2 regions of the Sporosarcina sp. FSL K6-5500 genome follow, and region 2 is predicted to be linked to the other one. Evidence: a T-box and tRNA genes for the amino acid it is inferred to sense, from the RefSeq annotation. Region 2 holds a T-box; the other holds one or more tRNA genes.

Region 1 (11,957 bases), 1.7 Mb from region 2:
CCAAAGGCATCGCTGGGTAGCTATGTATGGACGGGATAAATGCTGAAAGCATCTAAGCATGAAGCCCCCCTCGAGATGAGATTTCCCATTACGCAAGTAAGTAAGATCCCTCAAAGAAGATGAGGTTGATAGGTCTGGGGTGGAAGCACGGCGACGTGTGGAGCTGACGGATACTAATCGATCGAGGACTTAACCAATTTTGAAAAGGGCTTGATTACCCTGATTCTGTGTAGCACAATGTCTGTTTTATTCAGTTTTGAGCGAACAAAATTAATTATTTTGTAAAAACGCTTGCAAGTAACAACAAGGTGTGATATAATTAATCTTGTCTTGTGGAAAATAGTTCAGTGACGATTGCGAAGAGGTCACACCCGTTCCCATACCGAACACGGAAGTTAAGCTCTTCAGCGCCGATGGTAGTTGGGGGTTTCCCCCTGTGAGAGTAGGACGTCGCTGGTCTGTTAGTCCAAAAGAAGATACTTAATGTATGTTCTTAATATTATTCCGCAGTAGCTCAGTGGTAGAGCAATCGGCTGTTAACCGATCGGTCGTAGGTTCGAGTCCTACCTGCGGAGCCATTTAGGAGAGCTGTCCGAGTGGCCGAAGGAGCATGATTGGAAATCATGTAAGCGGCTAACGCTGTTTCAAGGGTTCAAATCCCTTGCTCTCCGCCAGATTCATATAAATGATAAATTAAGGCCCCTTGGTCAAGCGGTTAAGACACCGCCCTTTCACGGCGGTATCACGGGTTCGAATCCCGTAGGGGTCACCATAACTTTTTAGAAATTCATCATTAAGCACGTAGACTTTAATTCAGTAATTCGAGCATAGCACACTCTCGTTAAAATCGGGAGAAGGAAGGAGCGTACATTAGTACGTGACTGACTGAGCGAATGAAGCTGACAAAGAGATGCGCCGCTTATCGCAATTTTACCCAGGAGGATTAGCTCAGCTGGGAGAGCACCTGCCTTACAAGCAGGGGGTCGGCGGTTCGAGCCCGTCATCCTCCACCATTAAGTTTTTTAAGCAGATTCACCGCTTAAAGAAACTTACATATATTTAATTATATAAATACTATTGTCGCGGGGTGGAGAAGTGGTATCTCGTCGGGCTCATAACCCGAAGGTCGCAGGTTCAAATCCTGCCCCCGCAACCAAATTTTATCATGATACAGCAGATCATATAGCTGACATGTAAATGATTAGCTCTTTATCAAATGAATACATTATATTGTTGTCGCGGGGTGGAGAAGTGGTATCTCGTCGGGCTCATAACCCGAAGGTCGCAGGTTCAAATCCTGCCCCCGCAACCAAATGGTCCCGTGGTGTAGCGGTTAACATGCCTGCCTGTCACGCAGGAGATCGCCGGTTCGATCCCGGTCGGGACCGCCATTTTTATTTTTCTTATAAGGTTTAGAATAAGCTAATATCTTAATGTAAACCAAATATGTGGCTCAGTAGCTCAGTCGGTAGAGCAAAGGACTGAAAATCCTTGTGTCGGCGGTTCGATTCCGTCCTGAGCCACCATTTTAATATTTGTGCCGGAGTAGCTCAACTGGTAGAGCAACTGACTTGTAATCAGTAGGTTGAGGGTTCAAGTCCTTTCTCCGGCACCATTTACACCTATATGGTGGGGTAGCGAAGTGGCTAAACGCGGCGGACTGTAAATCCGCTCCCTACGGGTTCGGCGGTTCGAATCCGCCCCCCACCACCAGTTTTAGGGGCATAGTTTAACGGTAGAATAGAGGTCTCCAAAACCTTTGATGTGGGTTCGATTCCTACTGCCCCTGCCATTTTTTTTAGTATAATCTAATATTATGGCGATTGTGGTGAAGTGGTTAACACATCGGATTGTGGTTCCGACACTCGAGGGTTCGATTCCCTTCAGTCGCCCCATTTATCTATCCAATTAAAACAAACTTATATATCATGGCGATTGTGGTGAAGTGGTTAACACATCGGATTGTGGTTCCGACATTCGAGGGTTCGATTCCCTTCAGTCGCCCCATTTTATATTCAATTAAAACAAACTAGATATCATGGCGATTGTGGTGAAGTGGTTAACACATCGGATTGTGGTTCCGACACTCGAGGGTTCGATTCCCTTCAGTCGCCCCATTTATCTTTTTGGGGTATAGCCAAGCGGTAAGGCAACGGACTTTGACTCCGTCACTCGTTGGTTCGAATCCAGCTACCCCAGTTTCGCGGAAGTAGTTCAGTGGTAGAATACGACCTTGCCAAGGTCGGGGTCGCGGGTTCGAATCCCGTCTTCCGCTCCATCATCTACGGCGGCATAGCCAAGCGGTAAGGCATGGGTCTGCAACACCCTTACCACCGGTTCGATTCCGGTTGCCGCCTCCAATTTTCTTATGTATCGTTGTTCGTAAACTAAATAGTGTTATGCCCGAGTGGTGGAATGGCAGACACGTCGCACTCAAAATGCGATGCCGTAAGGCGTGCCGGTTCAAGTCCGGCCTCGGGTATCAGATGAAAAACACAACTTCGGTTGTGTTTTTTTGTGTTTAATTTCTACTATATAAGTTGACTTAACTGAGCGAACGTGGGCTTTGGCTACCCCTAGCACTTTAAAGAATTCAATGTAATTTAATTCTTTATTTCAATATATATTTAGATAAAAGAATAGAGAGTAGGGGAAACATTATGCCATTAATTGAACACCAGGAGTTCATTCAAGCCTCGGTAGAACGTTGCTTTGATCTTGCACGAGACGTGGATATTCATACCCGTACAACAGAGGGGACGAAAGAGAAGGCTGTCGGTGGGGTGACAACAGGTTTATTGCTGGCCGGGGATATTGTTACATGGGAGGCCGTTCATTTCGGTATAAGACAAAGACTAACTGCCAAAGTAACGGTGATGGATAGACCGTATATGTTTGAAGACATAATGGTGAAAGGAGCATTCCACTCTTTTCACCATATTCATCAGTTTATTGAGAAGGATAATGGTACTCTGATGATTGACAGATTTCAATATAGATCACCCTGTGGAGTGATTGGTGTTATTGCGGATAAGTTGTTTTTGGAAAGCTATATGAGAAACTTTATTGTGAGTCGAGCAAGAGCTCTGAAGCATATTGCAGAAAATGAGTAAGATGCATTTCATCAGGAAAAGTCGACTTGATAAACTTGGTGGCACAAGTTTTCTAGAGAGTGGAACCTGGACGTTACTAATAGATGGTGAGAAAACACAGCGGTTCAAAAATGGGTAGTAAACAAAATCGCTCCTTACCGCCGAAGCGTAAGGAGCGATTTTCATAGAGGGGATCCGATGACACTAGTTTGGGTTGTCCATTGCAATTGCCTTGGTTGGTCATTGGGGATTGGTCACAAAGTAAATGGTGACAGGTTATTGGTTTGCCTGCAATTTAAATTGGATTGATCCCTACTCTATGCCCTGGAGAGGAGTCTCACCTTTCCAAGGGCATTAAAAGTACTTCGTATCATCAAATTTCAAGACAATCGAATAGTTTTTTGCATTAATAGAATTAGATAACTTATGTGCATCCTTTTCTGCTTGCAATGATTTCACCCGATAATCCTCAGGAACGAATAAAGCAACACGGTATACGACCGTACCTTCAGAGTAGCCGTATTGAATCTCTTCTTTTTCTGCCATAGAGAGTTCTTTGTAAAAGCGGGCTTTTGCACGCAATTGTATGGCAAGTTCAATCGCTTCGACAATCGCAAGTTGTTGCCCTTGGAACTCGATTTCATTATCGATATTGGCACGATACATGAGACGGTCGAGCACTCGACTATCTAAACGGACTTCATCCAATTCTGTTTCTACGATTTTAAGGCTACGTGGTCCTTGATCAGGGGTGTTGCCTTTTTCTACATTCGTAAAGGCTACGCGTCTCATTTCATCTTCAAGCTCATGAATTCGTTTTGTTAAAACACTTTTTAATTTTACAGCTTCAGCGAGTGTTATGTTGCTCACTTGTTCATTCCCCCCATTTAGAAACATTGTCAGTCAACTATAATGGAAGTTTGTCCCTCGTGCAAAACATATGAACGAACATCTCCACCACTAAGACTAGTAAACATGTTCCCACATGCTGTTGTCAGTTCAAACGCTTCAGTAGCATCCATGGACGGGCGTAGGAAGAAGATATGTAACGCGTCTGTCGTATCTTCTGTTACAGCGCTGCGTATAGAATCGACATATGGACTACCGAATGGGCTATAATCATCTTTTAACAGTAGAATGTTTTGTAATGAATTAAAACGACCATTCAATCCATCATATCCATCCTCTTCTGTCCCTGAAGTAACGATTATATCGCCGACAATTTTTTCGAGGTCATAGATGCCTACTGGAATTTCGTGCTGCAAGGAAAAGAAGTTATTCAAGTCGACAGCATTGTGGAATGGATCGATGTAGTTTTGCTTCTTAATCCGGCGCATAAGTGCTTCTGTAGAATGACGGTATCGATTAGAGTCTGCGCCAAGTGCTTTCCACACAGTACGCCATTCTTTAATGCCAGGGAATTCGGGGACGGACTTGTTCTCCAGCTCAAAGAAAAGTTGCTCTTGGAATAATTGCAATTTTCCTTTTAGCATTTGAGGCGATTCTGACACTGTAATTTTGGTATAATGATTAATGCCCAATTTTAATCCGGGTACGGCACCTAAAAGCTTCATATCCATTTCAATAATCAATGACTTCACCCTTTATATAGTTTAATTCAATAGTAGCATAGTGGAGGCGATACAGTGTGAATGCTGTTCAGTTGCAACAGTCAGTGAGGGACTATGCGGAGTCAATCGGCATCGACAAAATTGGTTTTACAACAGCTGCACCATTTCGTGAGTTGAAAAACCGCTTGAAGCGGCAGCAAGAACTAGGCTATCAGTCGGGTTTTGAAGAAAAGGATTTAGATAAACGGACAGAACCTGCTCTTTTGCTTGATCAAGCAGAAAGCATTATTGCAATTGCTGTAGCTTATCCATCCAAAATGGCAGATTCTCCGAGAGGAAAAAAAGGCGAGCGCCGGGGTATTTTTTGCCGTGCATCATGGGGAACAGATTATCATACAGTCCTTCGTGAAAAGCTGAGACTGCTTGAGGAATTTATACTAGAACATGCACCTAAAGCAAAGGTTCGCTCGATGGTAGATACGGGTGAGCTTGCAGACCGCGCTGTTGCAGAACGGGCGGGGATTGGCTGGTCGGCAAAAAACTGTTCAATAATTACGCCGGAATTCGGTTCGTATGTGTACCTGGGTGAAATGATTACCAATATCCCTTTTGCGCCGGACGTTCCAATGGAAGATGAATGTGGGGATTGCACACTTTGTCTTGACGTATGTCCAACTGGTGCATTGATTCAGGGAGGCCAATTAAATGCGCAGCGTTGTATTGCTTTCCTTACACAGTCGAAAAAGCCAATTCCGGAAGAATTTCGTGCGGAGTTTGGTAATCGGATATACGGGTGTGATACATGTCAAACGGTATGTCCGAAAAATAAAGGAAAGCATAATTTGCATCAGCAAGCATTCCAAGCAGACCCTGAACTGGCGAAGCCGCTTCTTCAACCAGTGCTTAGGCTGTCGAATCGAGAATTTAAAGAGAAATTTGGACATGTATCAGGATCTTGGCGCGGAAAAAATCCGATTCAGCGAAATGCAATTATTGCACTCGCACATTTCAAGGAGGAGTCTGCGGTACCAGAATTGATCAGTATGTTAGAGAACGATCCGAGACCCGTCATTCGTGGTACGATTGCATGGGCACTTGGTCGAATTGGTTTGGAAGAAGGATATGTAGCGATTAAGGAAGCATTATCGAAAGAGGAAGATCCGGAAGTGCGTGCTGAATTAGAAAAGGCAGCGGATACTTATATACTGAAGAAATGAATGCCTATATAAACTAAACGAAGGCTTCTTACAAGGGGGAGCAGAAAAAAATCAATGGGGTTCTATATTTCAACGTATCTATAGTAAAAAAGTTTAATTGGAGGAATCACTGAGATGGCCATACACGTAGCGTTATTTGAACCACAAATCCCTGCAAACACAGGGAATATTGCAAGGACATGCGCAGGAACAGGAGCGAAACTTCATCTTGTGAAACCGCTTGGGTTTTCGACGGACGACAAAATGTTGAAACGTGCGGGGCTCGATTACTGGGAGCACGTCGATATTACATATCATGAAGGAATTCGTGAGCTATTCGCGGCGAATCCCGATGCTGTTTTTTACTTTTTGACAAAACACGGTGAAAGGACTCATACTGCATTCGATTATTCTGATGGTGCAACAGATATATTTTTCGTCTTCGGTAAAGAGACGAGCGGACTTCCTGAAGAAATTTTAGAGGAGAATAAAGAACGGTGTCTACGAATCCCGATGAACGACAACATTCGGTCGCTTAATTTATCGAACACGGCGGCGATACTTATATATGAAGCGCTTAGGCAACAATCTTATCCAGGATTGGTATAAAAAAAACGGGGCAGCCTGAAGGCATGTCCCGTTTTACTTATTGTTATTTTTTTAGGCCAGGTATCTTAACCTTGCCCGGTTTATCATCGTATCCGCCTGTGAAAATTGCAGATAGGAATGCAAAGCAAACACCTATAATTAGAATTACTGTCATGATAGGTACCTCCTGTAAATTCATTAGTAGCTTCGTTAAGTATACCCTATTTTAAATGGAATTGAAACGACCGTCAGGAAAAATTGTGACAGAGCCAAGAAAAATGAAACTTTTTGTCGGCTTGTCCGTATATAACATAACGATTTAAATAATATGGAGGTAGAATATAGTATGAAAAATTACTCGACAGGAATGAAATGGATCACGGCAATTGCAGAAGGTTTTCTTGCAATTCCAATCATTGGAGGAGTTTTTGTTATAAGCTCCGGATATTCAGTGCTGGGTGTCATGTTCGTTTTACATGCAATTACGTTACTGCTTTCAATTCGGGACATGCAGGGTAAGGCAGCACCCATCCTAGGTCTCGTAACGAGCATAGTGAGTGCTATTCCGTTCATTGGCTGGTTCATGCACCTACTAACTGCAGGAGCGCTCGTAATGTCGGCTATCACTTCTAGACGCTAAATCAATATGTAAAAAATACCCTTCCGAATACTAACGGAAGGGTATTTTTTAATGTGGTAAATAGAGCAGCTGATAGGTGAACAGTACCGCGAAAATATATAACAGGATAGGAACTTGTTTTCCTTTCCCTTTCACAACTTTCAATAGCGGGTATGTGATGAAACCAAGAGCGATTCCTGTCGCAATGCTCGAAGTGAGTGGCATTGTTAGAATAACGAGGAAGGCTGGGAATGCTTCATCGAATGAATCCCAATCAATATCTTTCACTGCACCAATCATCAAGCTTCCGACGATAATCAAAGCAGGAGCTGTGATTGCAGATACACCAGACAATGTACTGACGAGTGGACCGAAAAATGCCGCGACAAGGAAGAGGATAGAGACAGTCAGTGATGTCAATCCTGTCCGGCCACCTACTGCAACACCAGATGAAGATTCGATGTACGCCGTTGTTGGGCTCGTACCGAACATCGATCCGAATGTTGTTGCAACAGAATCTGCAAGTAATGCATGACGTGCACGTGGCAGCTTATTGCCTTTCATAAGGCCAGCCTGTTTTGCAACGCCAATCATCGTGCCGGTGGTATCGAACAAGGTAACGATGAGAAAGGCAAAAACCACCCCATACAAACCATGTGAAATGACGTCACCGAATGCAGTAATCGGATTCCAAACAAGAATCCCTTCCGGCAATTTAGGCATTTTCCATAAGGCACCTTCAAATTTGAGCTGACCCGTAAAGACTGCGACAATTCCGGTTAGAACCATTCCAATGAAAATCGAACCATAGATATTCAAAGTCATAAGAATAACCGTCACGAGAAGGCCGAACAAAGCGAGTAGAACGGGCGGAGACGTAAGGTCGCCAAGCTTAACAAGGTTCGCCTCATGTGGAGCGACGAGTCCAGAAAGACGCAAGCCGATAAAGGCGATGAATAACCCTATCCCAGCTGTAATCCCGAGCTTCAGACTCTCAGGAATTGATTCAATTAATTTTTCACGGAAAGAAGTCAAGGACAACAGAACAAATATTAATCCAGCTATGAATACTGCAGAAAAAGCAGTCATGTAGTCGAGTTGACCATCAGATGCGAGAACAACCGATGTAAAATAAGCATTCAATCCCATTCCTGGTGCAATTGCAATTGGATAATTGGCGAAAAGTGCCATCCAAAGTGTACCGATAACCGCAGCGATAATTGTCGCAATGAATACTTGCTCGAATGGTACGCCGGCGTCAGCGAGAATAATCGGATTGACGATGACAATATAGGCCATTGTCAAAAAAGTTGTCATTCCTGCCAATACTTCCGTTTTCACAGTGGTATTATGTTTTTTTAAATGAAACAATGTAAATCTCCTTTCAGAATACGAACGAAATGAAGTACATTTACAATAATATTCGTTTTTACGTTAAAATTCAACTCTGAAATGCAATCAGGTAATTCGTAATATTCGAATGCCGCTTGTACAATTAAAGAATAAGTTTCGAAAGGGGAAATTCAAATGACAAAACGATTCAACGGAACACTTGAGCTAGCAAATGGTGTGAAAATGCCACAATTAGGACTTGGCGTCTATAAGATGACGGATCCGGGTCAGACTGTCGAAGCAATTACATACGCACTAGAAACAGGATATCGCGCAATTGACACAGCGGCAATCTATGAGAATGAAAGGGAAACGGGGGAAGCGATCCGTCACTCTGGTGTTCCAAGGGAAGAGCTGTTCATCACATCGAAGGTATGGAATACTGATCAGGGCTATGACGGGACACTCCGCGCATTCGAGACTTCATTGAAGAAACTAGGCTTAGATTATTTGGATCTATATTTGACACATTGGCCTGTGTCAGAAAAATATGTCGACACTTATAAAGCGATTGAACGGTTGTATGACGAAAAACTGATCCGTACAACAGGTGTCTCCAATCATCATGCCCATCATCTTGAAAAAATCCTTGTAAAAGCAAATGTTGCGCCAATGGTGAACCAGATTGAACTCCATCCGTATCTAACACAGGAACCGCTCCGTGCGTTTTGCGAAGAGAATGGAATTGCTGTGACGTCTTGGTCACCGCTTGCACGTGGGAAGCTACTTGCAGAACCAACGCTTCTTACTATCGGCGAACAGTACGGTAAAACACCTGCGCAAGTTATTATCAGATGGCATTTGCAAAATAATCTCATCGTTATTCCAAAGTCGGTGACACCTGAACGTATAAGTGAAAATAATGAAGTTGCCGATTTTGAACTGTCATCTGAAGAAATGGCATCGATTAACGCACTTAATCGCGATGAGCGGACGGGAACCAATCCGGATTCATACTAATTTCATTAGCGTGCCTGATATGTGTCATAAGTCTTAATGCTATTCATAGTATTGCAACTTTTAGCACAAATACTACATTCAAAATGAGGTATTTTATGGTATGATAAAAAAAAGGGTGTAGGAGGAATTGATTACCATGTTCAGAAGCAAGAAAAAGGGTATCGAGGATGATCGTCTTCAACTAGAAATTGACCGTTTGAAGTTGGCGTATTCAGATAAAGAACAACAGGATCAAGGACGTTTAACTGACTTAAAAAGCGAGCTGAATGCTGCTGTTAATCAGCATGAAAAAGTAAACGCGCAACATAACGTATTAGGTGAAGCAGTTAGTCAGATTGAGACAAGGTTTGAAAACGTAGGTGAACTAAGCGAAAGAACTTCGGAAAAGTCACAGGACTTGTTTGAAAAAGGTCGTTCACTTGAAGAACAATCTCATAGCATGGTTAAAGAAGCATCAGAAGGAACGAAAGAGGTAAAGGCGACAGCCGATGTAATCAAAGATTTGGGAATCCAAATTCAAGCTTCCGAACAGAACATGACGAACTTAAGCGCTAGATCAGTTGAGATACAGTCAATTGTCGGCGTCATTGAAGATATTGCAGCGCAGACAAATTTGCTTGCATTGAATGCGTCAATCGAGGCGGCACGGGCTGGAGAATCCGGAAAAGGGTTCGCGGTCGTTGCCCAAGAAGTAAGGAAACTTGCAGAAAGCACGTCGGATAGTACGGCAAACATCCAAACATTAACTTCTTCACTTCGCAATGAAATCGAGCAAGCGCTTGCCGCTACAAGGAAAAGTGCTGAGCTCGTTGAAAAAGGAGTCGAAGTAAGTTTGGCAACTGCATTAAAAATTGAAAGCATCCTAAGCACGATTGAGGTAAGCCAAGGTGACATTGGTGCTATTCAAGAAATGATTGAAGAACAGAAAAAACTGTCCGAAGAAGTGAAACATGAACTTCACGGTGCGAAAAGTTTATTCTCACAAGCACATAATCTAATTGTGGAACATATTGAAGATGCAAAAGAAGTTGATGAGCGTCTTGAGAATGGAATCCGTCAACTAGCGTTTTAATTTGATTCAGTAGGAGCGAACTTAGGAGTACCTAGACTAAAAATGCCGCGTTCTGAGGATGTCACAAACTAAGTGCAATTTATTAAAAAAATGCCATGGAGAAATACTCTCCATGGCATTTTTTAGATATTTTTCATTTCAATAAGCGTCTGTTCTTCTGTAAATGGATGGATGAACGATAACGCAGTTGCAGTTAACCGATAATGACCGTCTTCCGTTTCACTGCCGTCATATAGTGTATCGCCTGTAACTGGGTATCCAATATGTGATAAATGTACGCGGATTTGGTGTGTCCGACCTGTTTCAAGATCAGCTTCTACGATGGACGTCTCTTCTTTACGTTCAATAAGCCGGAAGTTTGTAACAGCGGCTTGTCCAGACATTGAAACAATTCGTTTGGCTGGATGATGGCGGTCTTTTCCAATCGGAAGTCTAATGGAACCTTTAGGTCGTTTCAAGTAACCGTCAACTTCTGCAGTGTATTTCCGTGAGATGTCATTATTCTCAATCATACGGTCGAAGAGTGCCTTCGCAATTGGATGCTTCGCAACGAGAACAACACCGGAAGTTCCTTTATCAAGACGATGGATATGCTCGGCATAATCCCCGCCATTGTTTTTAACATATGCCATGACAGCATTCATCAGTGTACCTTTGTCCCTTGGACCATCGGGATGTGTTGTCATACCAGCAGGTTTAACAGCTGCCAGGATATGCTCGTCTTCAAAAAGTACGGTAAGTTCAACTTGTTCATCAGCAATATACGTGGAAGCTGCATCAGGGAAAGTAAACACCAATTCTGTACCTTTCGCGAGAGGTAAGCGCCAGTCGTCTACGGGTTCGCCGTTCGAATCTAGTACACTCTTGGCCATACGCATAAGGTGGACCGTCTTTTTACCGCCTTGCCATTTATCTTTGAGCAAGTATTCAACCGTCATATTGTCTTCTTGTGTTTTATAATGAAATAAAGCCATTTAAATCATTCCTTCCAGTCGTGGGCCTACAGGATGTAGGTCATGAAGCGTGAGGGATTGTACTTCATCCCTCCTAGTTGCCGCAGGACGCAGCGAACTTAGACTTCGTTCCATATTATTTGCCTTCGAATTCATTGAAAAATGCACGGATATTTTCCTCGGGTTGTGCACCGAGCATACGTCCGACTTCTTTACCATCTTTGTAGTGGACGAGGGCTGGCCAACGTTCAATTTTATAGTCTGTATCCATTCCGGCTTTATCACCAAATTCCATCATGTTATATTGCAGTACGTTGACATCCAACTCTTTTGCAATTGGCATCAAAACAGGTGTCATTTCCATGCAAAATTGACATTCAGGGTGGAAATAATAGGCCGTTACTGATTCACCGGCCTCGATTTTTTTGAACAGAGTATCTGGCAAGACGATGTTGCTGTAGTTTTCATTGCCGATCAAATCGATTGTTGGTTTTTCAAGATTATCCGTTCCATA
Region 2 (11,957 bases):
ATGCTCCTTTTATGATAGCTTACAGCTATGGTTTGTATAGAAAAAATAGTATTGAACTATTATAAGCGCAAATATACAATGAATGCAATGCTTAATGAAGGAGATGTTTCACATGCGTTTTGTTTATCTTGTGATGATTATATTTTTTGTTTCATTAAATTTAAGACCGTCGATTACTTCTGTTGGGCCTTTACTTGATATCATCCAAACGGATTTAGGTATGAGCGGGGTGACAGCTAGTTTACTAACCGCACTACCGGTTTTTTGTATGGGGCTATTTTCCATATTGGCCATTAAGTTAAATAAGCGTTTGGGAATGGAGAAGTCTCTGCTTATAGCAATGACTTTGATATTCGTTGCTACATTCCTTCGTATGTTCATTCATAATAGCTTTTTGTTGTTTGCGACAGCTTTATTCTCGGGGATTGGAATAGGGATTGCTGGACCATTAATTACAGGATTTATAAAAAAATACTTTCCCAACAATCATGGTTTAATGGGGGTTTATTCCGTGTCAATGGTGATTGGTGCAGCGGTTGCATCCAGTCTTTCTGTGCCTACATACCAGAGGATGAATGAATCTTGGCAACACGCATTAGGTTTCTGGAGTATATTAGCGGTTCCTGCATTTTTACTACTTATTCCACTTCTAAAAAAAGCGGAAAAGAGTACAGATACCCTGCCTATTTCAGCTTTTTTTGTAAAAAATAAAAGGGTGACATTATTCATGTTATTTTTTGGATGCATGGCGGCTATCTTTTATTCGCTAACAGCTTGGTTAGCACCAATCGTACAATCAATGGGTTTCAGCTATTCTCAATCCGGTTTGATTCTGACTCTATTTACAGTAATCCAAATTCCCATAAGCTTTTTACTACCTATACTCGTTAGCAAAACGGGTAATAGAAAAGTTTGGTTACTAGTCTGTAGTTTTTCAGAAATAGTAGGGATTTTGATTTTACTGCTAAATTACTCTCCGTGGATAGCTACAGTTTTCCTTGGTATTGGGGCTGGTGGTTTGTTTCCTTTGGCACTACTTCTACCTATTCAAGAGGCCAAAAATAGTGAAGAAACAGTGTCTTGGTCTGCGATGATGCAATTTGGTGGTTATCTACTCGGGGCCCTCGGTCCTGCATTTATTGGATTAACAATTGATGTTTTTGATAATTTTGTTCCAGCATTGGGAGGACTATTGATTATTTTATGTGTAATGCTTTTCACAATCTTAAAAATAGGGAACACTGAACAAGTTGAAGGATGAAATTGCTAAATTGTATTGAAAGAGGCTATTTAAATATGAAGAATTGATTTATTGATTTGGCGCTGTGAAAATTTAATGTTGTTCTATTTATTGTGATTCTACAATAAGAAGGTAGAATTTAGAATAGTAGCTACGTTTAACTGTGAAAAATTGGAGAGAAAAATCAACAATAACATTTACCAAAGCTGATAAAATCACAGAAATTGAGTTAACAATAAATAAGTAGGTGAAAAAAATGGAAATTATATATGAGACTAAACGTTTATATCTATGTGTGTTTAATGACTCTCACTTAGATTCAGTGAAAAAGTTTTGGGGTGATGAAGAAGTGATGGCATTATGCGATGGTGCTTCTTCAAGTGATGTGTTGGGCCGAGTTATCGAAGGCTATAGGAAATGTCATGAAATTAACGGTTTATCCGTGTACGCAGTAAAAGATAAAGAATCTAAAGAAATTATAGGTGCTGCTGGATTTAATTGTGTGAATTCATTAAGCGATGTGGAATTAATTTATCATTATAGTAAAAAATCTTGGGGCAAAGGTTTCGCAACAGAAGCGGCGTATGCTTGTGTAGAAATCGCCATAAATCATGGGGAAGTACAGGTTATCACTGCTTCTGCAAGTCCAGAGAATAAAGGGTCTTTAAAAGTATTAGAAAAGATTGGATTTCCTTTTAAATGCATGAAATGGTTTGAAGATACAGAGCAAGAAGAACTTTATTATGAATATAGGATATAGAAGTTATAAATAATCTACGAACTATAATGAATTGATAATAAAAAAATCTCTAAAACCTCTTTTCTTTTTTTCCTATTTCGTGATAGAGTAGTCCCTTATGCTTCACGCGCAACTCTGATTTCGCTTTTTATGTTACCGTCGCGCGTATGTATCAACGGTTGAAATACTGTTGCTTTAAAAAACAGTTTGACAATCACCTCAAGATGGGCAAATTTTTCATACCTACTTGCTATCTGTGCTTGGAAGCTTTATGCGGTACATCTACGACATATAATAGCAAGTAAAGGATTTCTATCCATTCAAGACTGTATTGAATACACTGTTGATAGTAATTTTAGCGAGTTTTATCGAATATGGTTACATAGAGTTAAACGAAGACAAAAGGTAGACGAGCATTATTAGGAATTACCTAAAAAGGTTTGCTGAAAAATAAGGGGGTGCTGCATGTTAGATTTGAATCCGGATCAATTTATTTTGAAACCGGCATTTGCCACTATTCATTGTGAGCCGACTTGGAAATGGAAAAAGCGCGATAAACCGTTCCCTAATTATGATTTATTTTATGTTTGGAGCGGTGAAGGAATATTGGTACTAAACGGAAAGTCTTATGATATACAAAAAGGGCACTGTTTTCTTTTTAAACATGGAGACGTGACAACTGCCACGCATAATCCCCAAGACCCCCTAGTATTAACCTATATTCATTTCGACTTAACTGAAACACCACAATTGGTCCCTACCGCCCATCGGATGGTTGAAAATACTTTCAGTTTTGAATCACTCTTAACTCAATACGTTCGCTTGTTATTAGTGAAAACATTTGGAATGGAAATAGAGGCAAAGCTCATCTTAAAGCAACTAATGATTCACCTATTGAGAGCAGAAGAAGAAAAGGTAGAGCAAATGGCTTACACGAGCAATATCTTGCTGGAAACTGTTCGGGAAATAGCTAACTATATTCAGCAGCATCCCGGTGAACAACATTCAATTGGAAGTTTAGCAGCTCGAGCCAATCTTTCTCCAAGATATTTTTCTCTGAAGTTTAAACAAATAATTGGCCATACGGTTAGATCATATATCATTCGTTCGCGCATTGAACGAGCGGAACATTTACTCCGTTATTCAGGTATGACAGTGACAGAAGCTGCGTATGTCCTTGGATACAGCGATCTCCATTTTTTCAGCAGACAATTTAAAAAGTACACAGGTAAAAACCCTTCAGAAATTCGTTAAACTCGCCAGGCTCTTATGCTTGGCTTTTTTTATTGCAAATTTACGGTATCACTAAAAAAGTGCAAATGTTTAAGCAATAAGTCTAAATCAATTCCATTTAATAATCGATATTATAAAAGTAGAAAATGAATTCAAATAGTAGAGGAGAACAGAGGTAGGTTGGGCTATTCAAGAAGTATGGAGGTAGTCATTGAATGTAATGAGTACATCATAAGCAAAATGTCATGAATGTTTTGGGGGAATAGATATGTCAGCTGATTATATACAACAACTGTTTGCAGACCGTTTAGGGGGTCCGCAATTTGGTTTAAAAGAGGAAATCTATAAATTTGAAAAAATAAAAAGAATAAAAAAAGAAGCATTGCAGGCAAATCCTCATATGGAATTGATCGATCTTGGCGTTGGAGAGCCTGATGCAATGGCAGATGAAGCAGTTGTGGAAATATTGGCAGAAGAAGCAAAGAAGCCTGAAAATCGCATGTATGCGGATAATGGGATAGTTGAGTTGAAGCATGCAGCTGCCAAATATATGAAACATGTATTTGGAGTGTATGACCTCGACCCAGAAACCGAGATCAACCATTCGATCGGATCAAAGTCAGCCTTGGCGATGCTTCCTGCAGCCTTCATCAATTCTGGTGATATTACACTTATGCCATCGCCCAGTTATCCTATTTTAGGCACTCACACAGAATACTACGGAGGAGAAATTGTCCATCTGCCGCTATTGGAGAGTAATTCATTTCTGCCAAAACTAGATTCATTGAATGAGGGTATTCTCAAGAAAGCGAAGCTACTTTACTTGAATTATCCGAACAACCCAACAGGGGCTGTAGCAACTGTAGAATTCTTTGAGGAAGTAGTCCAATTTGCAAAGAAAAATCAATTGATCGTTGTGCATGATGCTTCTTATGCTGCTCTCGTATTCGATGATGAAAAGCCGTTAAGCTTCCTTTCTGTACCCGGGGCAAAGGAGGTTGGAATAGAGCTTCATTCCTTATCGAAATCATTCAATATGACAGGCTGGCGCATTGGTTTTATGGCAGGAAATTCGAAACTTGTCAAAGTGATTAAGACAGTGAAGGACACTATTGACTCTGGTCAATTTATCGCCATACAAAAAGCAGCGGCATTTGCCCTTTCTCATCCAGAAATTACAGAACAAACTGTAGCTAAGTATTCACGGCGTCACAATCTTTTGGAAAAAGTTTTACGTGAGTGTGGCTTTAATGTTAAAAAACCGAAAGGATCATTTTTCTTATATACAAAGATACCAAAAGCGGTAGCAAGCGGTCCTCACTTTCAGTCAGCGGAAGAGTTTAGCCAATATTTATTACGTGAACATTTAATATCCAGTGTTCCATGGGATGATGCCGGACACTATGTGCGATTTTCGGTTACGTTTCAAGCGAAAGGAGTGAAAGAAGAGCAACGAGTAATCACTGAAATCAAAGCGAGGTTGAGTACATCCAAATTCATCTTTTAAGGGGGGGATAAAGTTGTTGTTTACTAAAATGCATGGTTTGGGAAACTCCTACGTTATTTTCAATCAATTAGAAACTGAAATGGACTACCAAGACTATAATCAGCTTGCTCAAATAGTATCTGATGTGAACTTCGGTATCGGGTCTGACGGCATAATAATAATAGGCTCTTCGGATATAGCAGATTTTCAAATGAGAATTTTTAACGTGGATGGATCGGAAGCAAGGAATTGTGGCAACGGATTGCGTTGTGTAGCAAAGATTCTTTTTGATCAAAAGTACGCTACAACATCCCATTTTACAATTGAAACGTTGGGTGGGGTGGTGCGTTTGGAAGTAGATGTAGACCATGAAAAGTACGTGCAGTATGTAACTGTTGATATGGGCGAGCCCAAACTACTAAAAAATAGGATACCGATGCAAGGAGATCCATTCTCGGTAGCGATAAATGAACCGCATTCTTTTGGAGGAGATGTGTATTACATGACTTATGTATCGATTGGGAATCCACATGCAATCATGTTTGTTGATGATGTGAATGAAGTGCCATTAGATAAAATAGGTCCTGTAATTGAACACTCTGATTTGTTCCCGGAACGAATAAACGTCGGAATTGTTCATGTCAAGAACAGCCAAGAAATTGATTATCGAGTGTGGGAACGTGGATCGGGTATAACAATGGCTTGCGGAACAGGGGCTTGCGCTGCGGTAGTAGCTGCCACATTAAACGATATGTTGGATAGACATCTTCCGATAACCGTTCATCTACCTGGAGGAGATTTGACGGTAAGTTGGGATGAACATGGCCACATTTGGAAAAGAGGTAAAGCAACATATATCTGCCATGGAGAATTGGGGAGAGACACCTATATTAATGGTTCAGTAATCGATGAAGGCAATGATTTTAGACAAAAGGGGAGGATCTAAGTATGAACAGAGAATCTATTTTAGATTTGGCTAAGATGCAAAATGTAAGGTATGTTCGACTACAATTTACAGACTTATTCGGGAAAATTAAAAATGTTGAAATTCCGATTAGTCAGTTGCCGAAAGCACTCGATAACAAAATGATGTTTGATGGCTCATCAATTGAAGGATTTGTACGTATTGAAGAATCTGATATGTATTTATACCCAGATTTAGATACGTTTATTATCTTTCCTTTTACAACAGAAAAAGGAAAGATCGCGCGTCTCATCTGTGATATTTATCATCCAGATGGAACACCATTTGAAGGTGACCCTCGCAATAATCTCAAAAGGATTTTAAATGAAATGAAAGTACTTGGGTTTTCTGATTTCAATGTTGGACCTGAACCTGAATTTTTCTTATTTAAACTCAATGACAAGGGTGAACCATCATTGGAATTGAATGATCATGGCGGTTATTTTGATCTTGCACCAACTGACTTAGGGGAAACTTGCCGTCGCGATATCGTATTTGAACTGGAAGAAATGGGATTTGAGATTGAAGCTTCCCATCATGAAGTAGCACCGGGCCAGCATGAAATTGACTTTAAATATCAAAGTGCCATAAGAGCCTGTGATGATATTCAAACCTTTAAGCTTATCGTTAAAACTATTGCTCGCAAACATGGGCTACACGCGACATTTATGCCTAAACCATTATTCGGCATAAATGGATCTGGCATGCATTGTAACTTGAGCTTATTCAAAAATGGCGAAAATGCATTTTATGATCCAAACGGGTTGCTAGAAATAAGTGATACTGCAAGAAGTTTTGTGGCAGGAATTCTGAAACATGCTCAGAGTTTTACTGCTATTACAAACCCTACTGTAAACTCCTACAAAAGGTTAGTTCCCGGGTATGAGGCGCCATGCTATGTGGCTTGGTCAGCAAGAAATAGAAGTGCACTTATTCGAATCCCCGCATCACGTGGAATGAGTACACGTGTAGAGGTTCGTAGTGTTGACCCTGCTGCAAATCCATATTTAGCCATGGCTGTCTTGTTAGCTGCGGGATTAGATGGCATTAAAAATAAATTAACACCTCCTGAAACAATTAACAAAAATATCTATGTGATGTCAAAAGAAGAGCGGGAAAAAACCGGAATCATTGATTTGCCGGCTACTTTAGCTGAGGCACTAAAAAAATTAAAAGCAGACAAAGTGATTACTCAAGCTATAGGCAGCCATTTGTTGGAACGGTTTATTGAAGCAAAAGAAATTGAATGGGATATGTATAGGACACAAGTACACCCATGGGAACGCGATCAATATCTGTCGCAATATTAATGAAGCGGTGGATAGTGAAAAAAAGCTAATATGTAAATTTCTAATGAGAAGGAGTGATTGCGAGTGTGTGGAATAACAGGATGGATTGATTGGCATCAAGATTTGACACAGCAAGTATTCATTGTGGAAAAGATGGCGAATTCATTGGCGAAGCGTGGTCCGGATGCTTCTAATGTATGGAGTTCGCGCCATCTGTTACTTGGTCATACCCGGCTTATAGTTGTCGATCCTGCCGGAGGTATACAGCCGATGTCAATAGAAAAAAACAACCATACTTTTACTATCGTATATAACGGAGAGCTTTATAATACAGAAGAAATTAGAAAGGAATTACTACAAAGAGGGTACTCTTTTCAGTCATATTCCGATACGGAAGTGTTACTGACGGCATATATCGAGTGGGGAGAAAATTGCGTAATGCATCTAAATGGAATTTTTGCATTTGCTGTTTGGGATCAACACCGAGAGCAGCTTTTTATGGCAAGAGACCGACTTGGTGTCAAACCTCTATTTTACCGTGAAGAAAACGGATCGCTCATATTTGGTTCAGAGATTAAAGCAATACTGGCACATCCAAAAGTGAAAAGTGAAGTGGACAGGGAGGGGTTTCAGGAAATATTTGGATTAGGTCCATCCCGGACTCCTGGTCATGGTGTCTTTCGGGGCATTAATGAACTTCGCCCAGCTCATGCATTAATTTACAATCGAAATGGACTGAAAAATTGGCGGTATTGGAATGTAGAAAGCAAAAAGCATCATCATACGTTAGATGAGACGGCTGAACAAGTAAAAATTCTTGTAAAGGATGCCGTTGAGCGCCAGTTAGTTGCTGATGTACCTGTTTGTACATTCTTATCTGGAGGAATTGATTCGAGTGCTATTAGTTCATTTGCTTCTGAATATTTTAAAAAAGAGGGACGTGGTACTCTTCATACGTACTCCATTGACTACGAGCACAACAATCAATATTTCAAAGCGAGTTCCTTTCAGCCTGATCAAGATGCACCATGGATAGAGAAAATGCAACAATATTTGGGGTCTATTCATCACTCGGCTATTATAAATAATGATCAGCTGGCAAATCTGTTGGAAGAAGCAGTGATGATGAGAGATTTACCTGGTATGGCAGACGTAGACTCATCATTGTTATGGTTTTGCGAACAGATGAAACAAGATTATACAGTTGCATTGTCTGGTGAGTGTGCGGATGAGATCTTCGGAGGATATCCATGGTTCTATAAAGAAGAACTGCTGCACGGAAAGGAGTTTCCGTGGATGCGGTCACAAACGGAAAGACAGCAGCTGTTGCTTCCACATTGGCAAAAGAAACTCGATTTGGAAGGCTATGTGAGGGATCGCTATAACGAAACGATTAGTGAAGTGCCTCTTCTAGGGGGAGAAACCCAAATAGAAGCACGGCACCGGGAAATGTCTTATTTAAATATGATTTGGTTTATGTCAACGCTTCTGGAGCGAAAAGATCGCATGAGTATGGGAGCAAGTTTAGAAGTACGGGTTCCATTCGCCGATCACCGAATTGTTGAATATGCCTGGAACATACCGTGGGAAATGAAAATGCTGAACGGCCAAGAGAAAGGAATATTACGAAAGGCTTTAGAAGGAGTACTTCCTAATGAAATTCTATACCGGAAAAAGAGTCCGTACCCTAAAACACATCATCAAACATATATGAAACTCGTAAAGACTAAGTTAAACAACATCCTAGATAATAAAACATCTCCCCTACTAGAACTTGTCTCAAAACAAAGAGTCAAGGACATCATCAATTCAGACGGATCCTCATTCAAAGTTCCTTGGTTCGGTCAGCTTATGACAGGCCCCCAACTCATCGCCCACCTATCCCAAATTAACATGTGGTTAGTAAACTACAACATAAACATCATTGATAACTAATCTCCTTCGTTCTTTATTGTTTTTAAGTGGCCGCAAGCAGCAAACGTTTTATGTCAGTGACTCCGCTCATTTATATAGCTTGCTTGACGTGTGAATAAAGTAACCCCACGGGAATTAGAATAATCCTTGGGGTTATTATTCCCATATTATTTCGTTCAAAAGGTTTTTTCGCTTACCTTAAGAAAGAGAGGAAACCCCTGAGAATATAACCACAAAATGAACATGGATTTCAGGATATATTCATAATTAATTACTCCTTTGACGTAGCTAATGAAATTATAAATACTGCTGAATTTAATTGTATGAATTTATTAAGTAATATAGAATTAACTTATCATTACAATGAAAAATATAGTGGCAAAGGTTTCGCAAGAGAAACAGCGCATTCTTACTTAAAAATTGCCAGAAATCATGTGGAAGTGCACGTGGTCACAGGATCTGGAAGTCCTGATAGTCAAAGGTCACTAAAGGTATTGGAAAAGGTCGGCTTTACTTTTTTAGGTATGAAATGATTTGAGGATACGGGCCAGGATGAACCTAACTATGAGTATCCTTTTTAACTAATCATCCATAAACTGTATTGGATGCAACCAAAAAAAGCTTGATAATCCATTTTCTTTGTTGTAGGATATTAACTAATTCGATTTCAATGAATTTTAACTATACTTGTAACAGCGATGATAAAGACATGAATTGTTTTGATGGTTTCCAGAGAGGGAAGTATTGCTGAAATCTTCCTAACTTAGAAAAACAATTTACCACTTTTGAGCTGCATGAAGCCGTCTATGCTACGTTACAGCACCATGAGCAAACGCCATTGTTGGATGGTGTTAGAAATTTGGGTGGAATCACGAGCAAACACACTCGTCCCTTTACTAGGGATGGGTGTGTTTATTTGTATAGAAATTTAACTGAATAACGATAAAAGCGATGACGAAGACATGAATTATTTTGATGGTTTCCAGAGAGGGAAGTATTGCTGAGAACTTCCTAACGCAGAAAATAATTTACCACTTTTGAGCTGTATTAGTGAAATGAAGTAACTAATTCCGTTAATGCTACGTTACAGCGCCATGAGTTAACACCATTGTTGGATGGTGTTAGAAATTTGGGTGGAATCACGGGTAAATCATACTCGTCCCTTTATTTGGGACGGGTATTTTTTTGTCTAGGAAATTATAAAATCTCGTACTATGGATAATTTGTAACTTAGAGATTTTACGTCTAGACTCCAGCGCCTAGCCCCTCGAGTCGCTTCTGTCATGTAGGTAAAGGCAAAGAACGCCTTTACCTACATGCCTTCCAGCGCTTATCATGGCTGAACAGGCGCTTAAGCTTTTGTTCTATAAAAAATTGGATGGGGTGTTTTAAGATGAATGACAAGCAAATTGAGATTCGATTTCCAGACGGTAGCCGAAAGAATTTTCCTCTAGGTATTACATTAGCGGATATTGCACAGTCCATTAGCTTAAGTTTGAGAAAGAATGTTGTAGCGGGAAAAGTGAATGATCAATTATATGATTTATCACAATGCATTATGGAGGATGCTGCGATTACACTTTTCACAAAGGAATCGATAGAAGGACTCGAAGTTCTAAGGCACACAACTGCACATGTGCTAGGGCAGGCGGTTAAAAGACTTTATGACGATTCGAAGTTAGGGATTGGACCCATAATTGAACACGGTTTTTACTATGACTTTCTATCGGATACAAGCGTCACTTCGAATGATTTAGTAATGATTGAAAAAAAGATGCAAGCTATTATCGAAGAAGATTTGAAAATTGAACGTATAGAAGTCACGTATGGAGAGGCAGAAGAACTATTTGAGAAGCGTGGCGAATTGTTTAAGTTAGAACTATTAAAAGACATACCAGCGGACGAGAAAATTTCCCTTTATAAACAAGGAGAATTTATAGACCTTTGCCGCGGACCACATTTACCGTCAACTGGATGGATAAAAGCATTCAAGTTAACGCAGGTGTCAGGTGCTTATTGGCGGGGAGATAGTGATAATCAAGTGATGCAACGTATCTATGGAATTTCCTTTTTGAAAAAGAAAGACTTAGAACAGCATTTGTATTTTTTGGAGGAAGCAGAAAAAAGGGATCATCGAAAACTTGGAAAGCAACTTGAATTATTCATGTTCTCTGAGGAAGCACCAGGCATGCCGTTCTATTTACCGAATGGGCAGATAATACGCACTGAGCTAGAGAACTTTTCACGTGCACTTCAGACGAAGGCGGGGTACGCAGAAGTCCGCACGCCTTTCATGATGAATCAACGTTTGTGGGAGCAATCGGGGCACTGGGATCATTACCATGAGAATATGTATTTTTCAGAAGTGGAAAACGCAAAATTTGCGATGAAGCCGATGAACTGTCCTGGCCATATGCTAATATTCAAAAATAGTCTTCATTCATACCGTGATTTACCAATACGTATGGCTGAATTCGGTCAAGTCCATCGCCATGAATTTAGTGGTGCTCTTAACGGACTATTAAGGGTTCGAACATTTTGCCAAGACGATGCGCATATTTTTGTGAGACATAATCAAATTAAAAGCGAAATAAAGCAAGTTATTCATCTGATTGATGAAGTTTATCGAACTTTTGGTTTTGAATATTCGATTGAACTTTCAACTAGGCCAGAACAATCACTAGGAAGTGATGAGATTTGGAATGATTCAGAAGAGGCTCTAAAGAATGTATTAGAGGATCTAGCGGTTACTTATCAATTAAATGAGGGGGATGGTGCATTTTACGGACCAAAAATTGACTTTCATATTAAAGATGCACTTGGACGCAGCCACCAATGCGGCACAATTCAACTCGATTTCCAAATGCCTGAAAAGTTTGACCTCACGTATATTGATGAAAACAACGAAAAAGTTCGGCCGGTGGTCATTCACCGTGCAATTTTTGGCTCAATCGATCGTTTTTTCGGCATACTGATTGAACATTTTGCAGGTGCTTTTCCAACATGGCTCGCTCCTAGGCAAGTACAAATTGTTCCTGTTTCAAGTGTACATTTGGATTACGCATTGTGTGTACAGTCCGTTTTAAGAAATG

Evidence for each region. A T-box is a leader RNA that pairs with one kind of tRNA and senses whether it is charged. The one in region 2 lies ahead of thrS (threonine--tRNA ligase), so its partner is inferred to be a tRNA-Thr.
Region 1: it has a tRNA-Thr gene. The T-box ahead of thrS (threonine--tRNA ligase) is inferred to sense a tRNA for this amino acid. The anticodon was not compared.

Annotation. Positions count from the first base shown of each region.
Region 1 is NZ_JBBOTP010000001.1:2,413,068-2,425,024, forward strand. It holds rRNA gene MKX62_RS11330 (23S ribosomal RNA) at 1-197, shown strand, start outside; rRNA gene rrf (5S ribosomal RNA) at 344-459, shown strand; tRNA gene MKX62_RS11340 (tRNA-Asn) at 504-578, shown strand; tRNA gene MKX62_RS11345 (tRNA-Ser) at 583-674, shown strand; tRNA gene MKX62_RS11350 (tRNA-Glu) at 698-772, shown strand; tRNA gene MKX62_RS11355 (tRNA-Val) at 938-1,013, shown strand; tRNA gene MKX62_RS11360 (tRNA-Met) at 1,082-1,156, shown strand; tRNA gene MKX62_RS11365 (tRNA-Met) at 1,238-1,312, shown strand; tRNA gene MKX62_RS11370 (tRNA-Asp) at 1,316-1,391, shown strand; tRNA gene MKX62_RS11375 (tRNA-Phe) at 1,451-1,526, shown strand; tRNA gene MKX62_RS11380 (tRNA-Thr) at 1,540-1,615, shown strand; tRNA gene MKX62_RS11385 (tRNA-Tyr) at 1,629-1,713, shown strand; tRNA gene MKX62_RS11390 (tRNA-Trp) at 1,719-1,792, shown strand; tRNA gene MKX62_RS11395 (tRNA-His) at 1,820-1,895, shown strand; tRNA gene MKX62_RS11400 (tRNA-His) at 1,932-2,007, shown strand; tRNA gene MKX62_RS11405 (tRNA-His) at 2,042-2,117, shown strand; tRNA gene MKX62_RS11410 (tRNA-Gln) at 2,128-2,199, shown strand; tRNA gene MKX62_RS11415 (tRNA-Gly) at 2,204-2,278, shown strand; tRNA gene MKX62_RS11420 (tRNA-Cys) at 2,287-2,360, shown strand; tRNA gene MKX62_RS11425 (tRNA-Leu) at 2,402-2,482, shown strand; gene MKX62_RS11430 (SRPBCC family protein) at 2,661-3,113, shown strand; gene MKX62_RS11435 (hypothetical protein) at 3,447-3,962, opposite strand; gene MKX62_RS11440 (B3/B4 domain-containing protein) at 3,992-4,684, opposite strand; gene queG (tRNA epoxyqueuosine(34) reductase QueG) at 4,741-5,880, shown strand; gene trmL (tRNA (uridine(34)/cytosine(34)/5-carboxymethylaminomethyluridine(34)-2'-O)-methyltransferase TrmL) at 5,995-6,468, shown strand; gene MKX62_RS11455 (hypothetical protein) at 6,794-7,087, shown strand; gene MKX62_RS11460 (NCS2 family permease) at 7,136-8,437, opposite strand; gene MKX62_RS11465 (aldo/keto reductase) at 8,594-9,418, shown strand; gene MKX62_RS11470 (methyl-accepting chemotaxis protein) at 9,555-10,490, shown strand; gene MKX62_RS11475 (RluA family pseudouridine synthase) at 10,613-11,464, opposite strand; gene MKX62_RS11480 (thioredoxin family protein) at 11,580-11,957, opposite strand, start outside.
Region 2 is NZ_JBBOTP010000001.1:4,125,811-4,137,767, reverse strand. It holds gene MKX62_RS19710 (MFS transporter) at 113-1,261, shown strand; gene MKX62_RS19705 (GNAT family N-acetyltransferase) at 1,497-2,000, shown strand; gene MKX62_RS19700 (AraC family transcriptional regulator) at 2,445-3,233, shown strand; gene MKX62_RS19695 (LL-diaminopimelate aminotransferase) at 3,481-4,719, shown strand; gene dapF (diaminopimelate epimerase) at 4,733-5,644, shown strand; gene glnA (type I glutamate--ammonia ligase) at 5,647-6,972, shown strand; gene asnB (asparagine synthase (glutamine-hydrolyzing)) at 7,036-8,886, shown strand; gene MKX62_RS24490 (GNAT family N-acetyltransferase) at 9,123-9,398, shown strand; T-box leader at 9,808-10,032, shown strand; gene thrS (threonine--tRNA ligase) at 10,259-11,957, shown strand, end outside.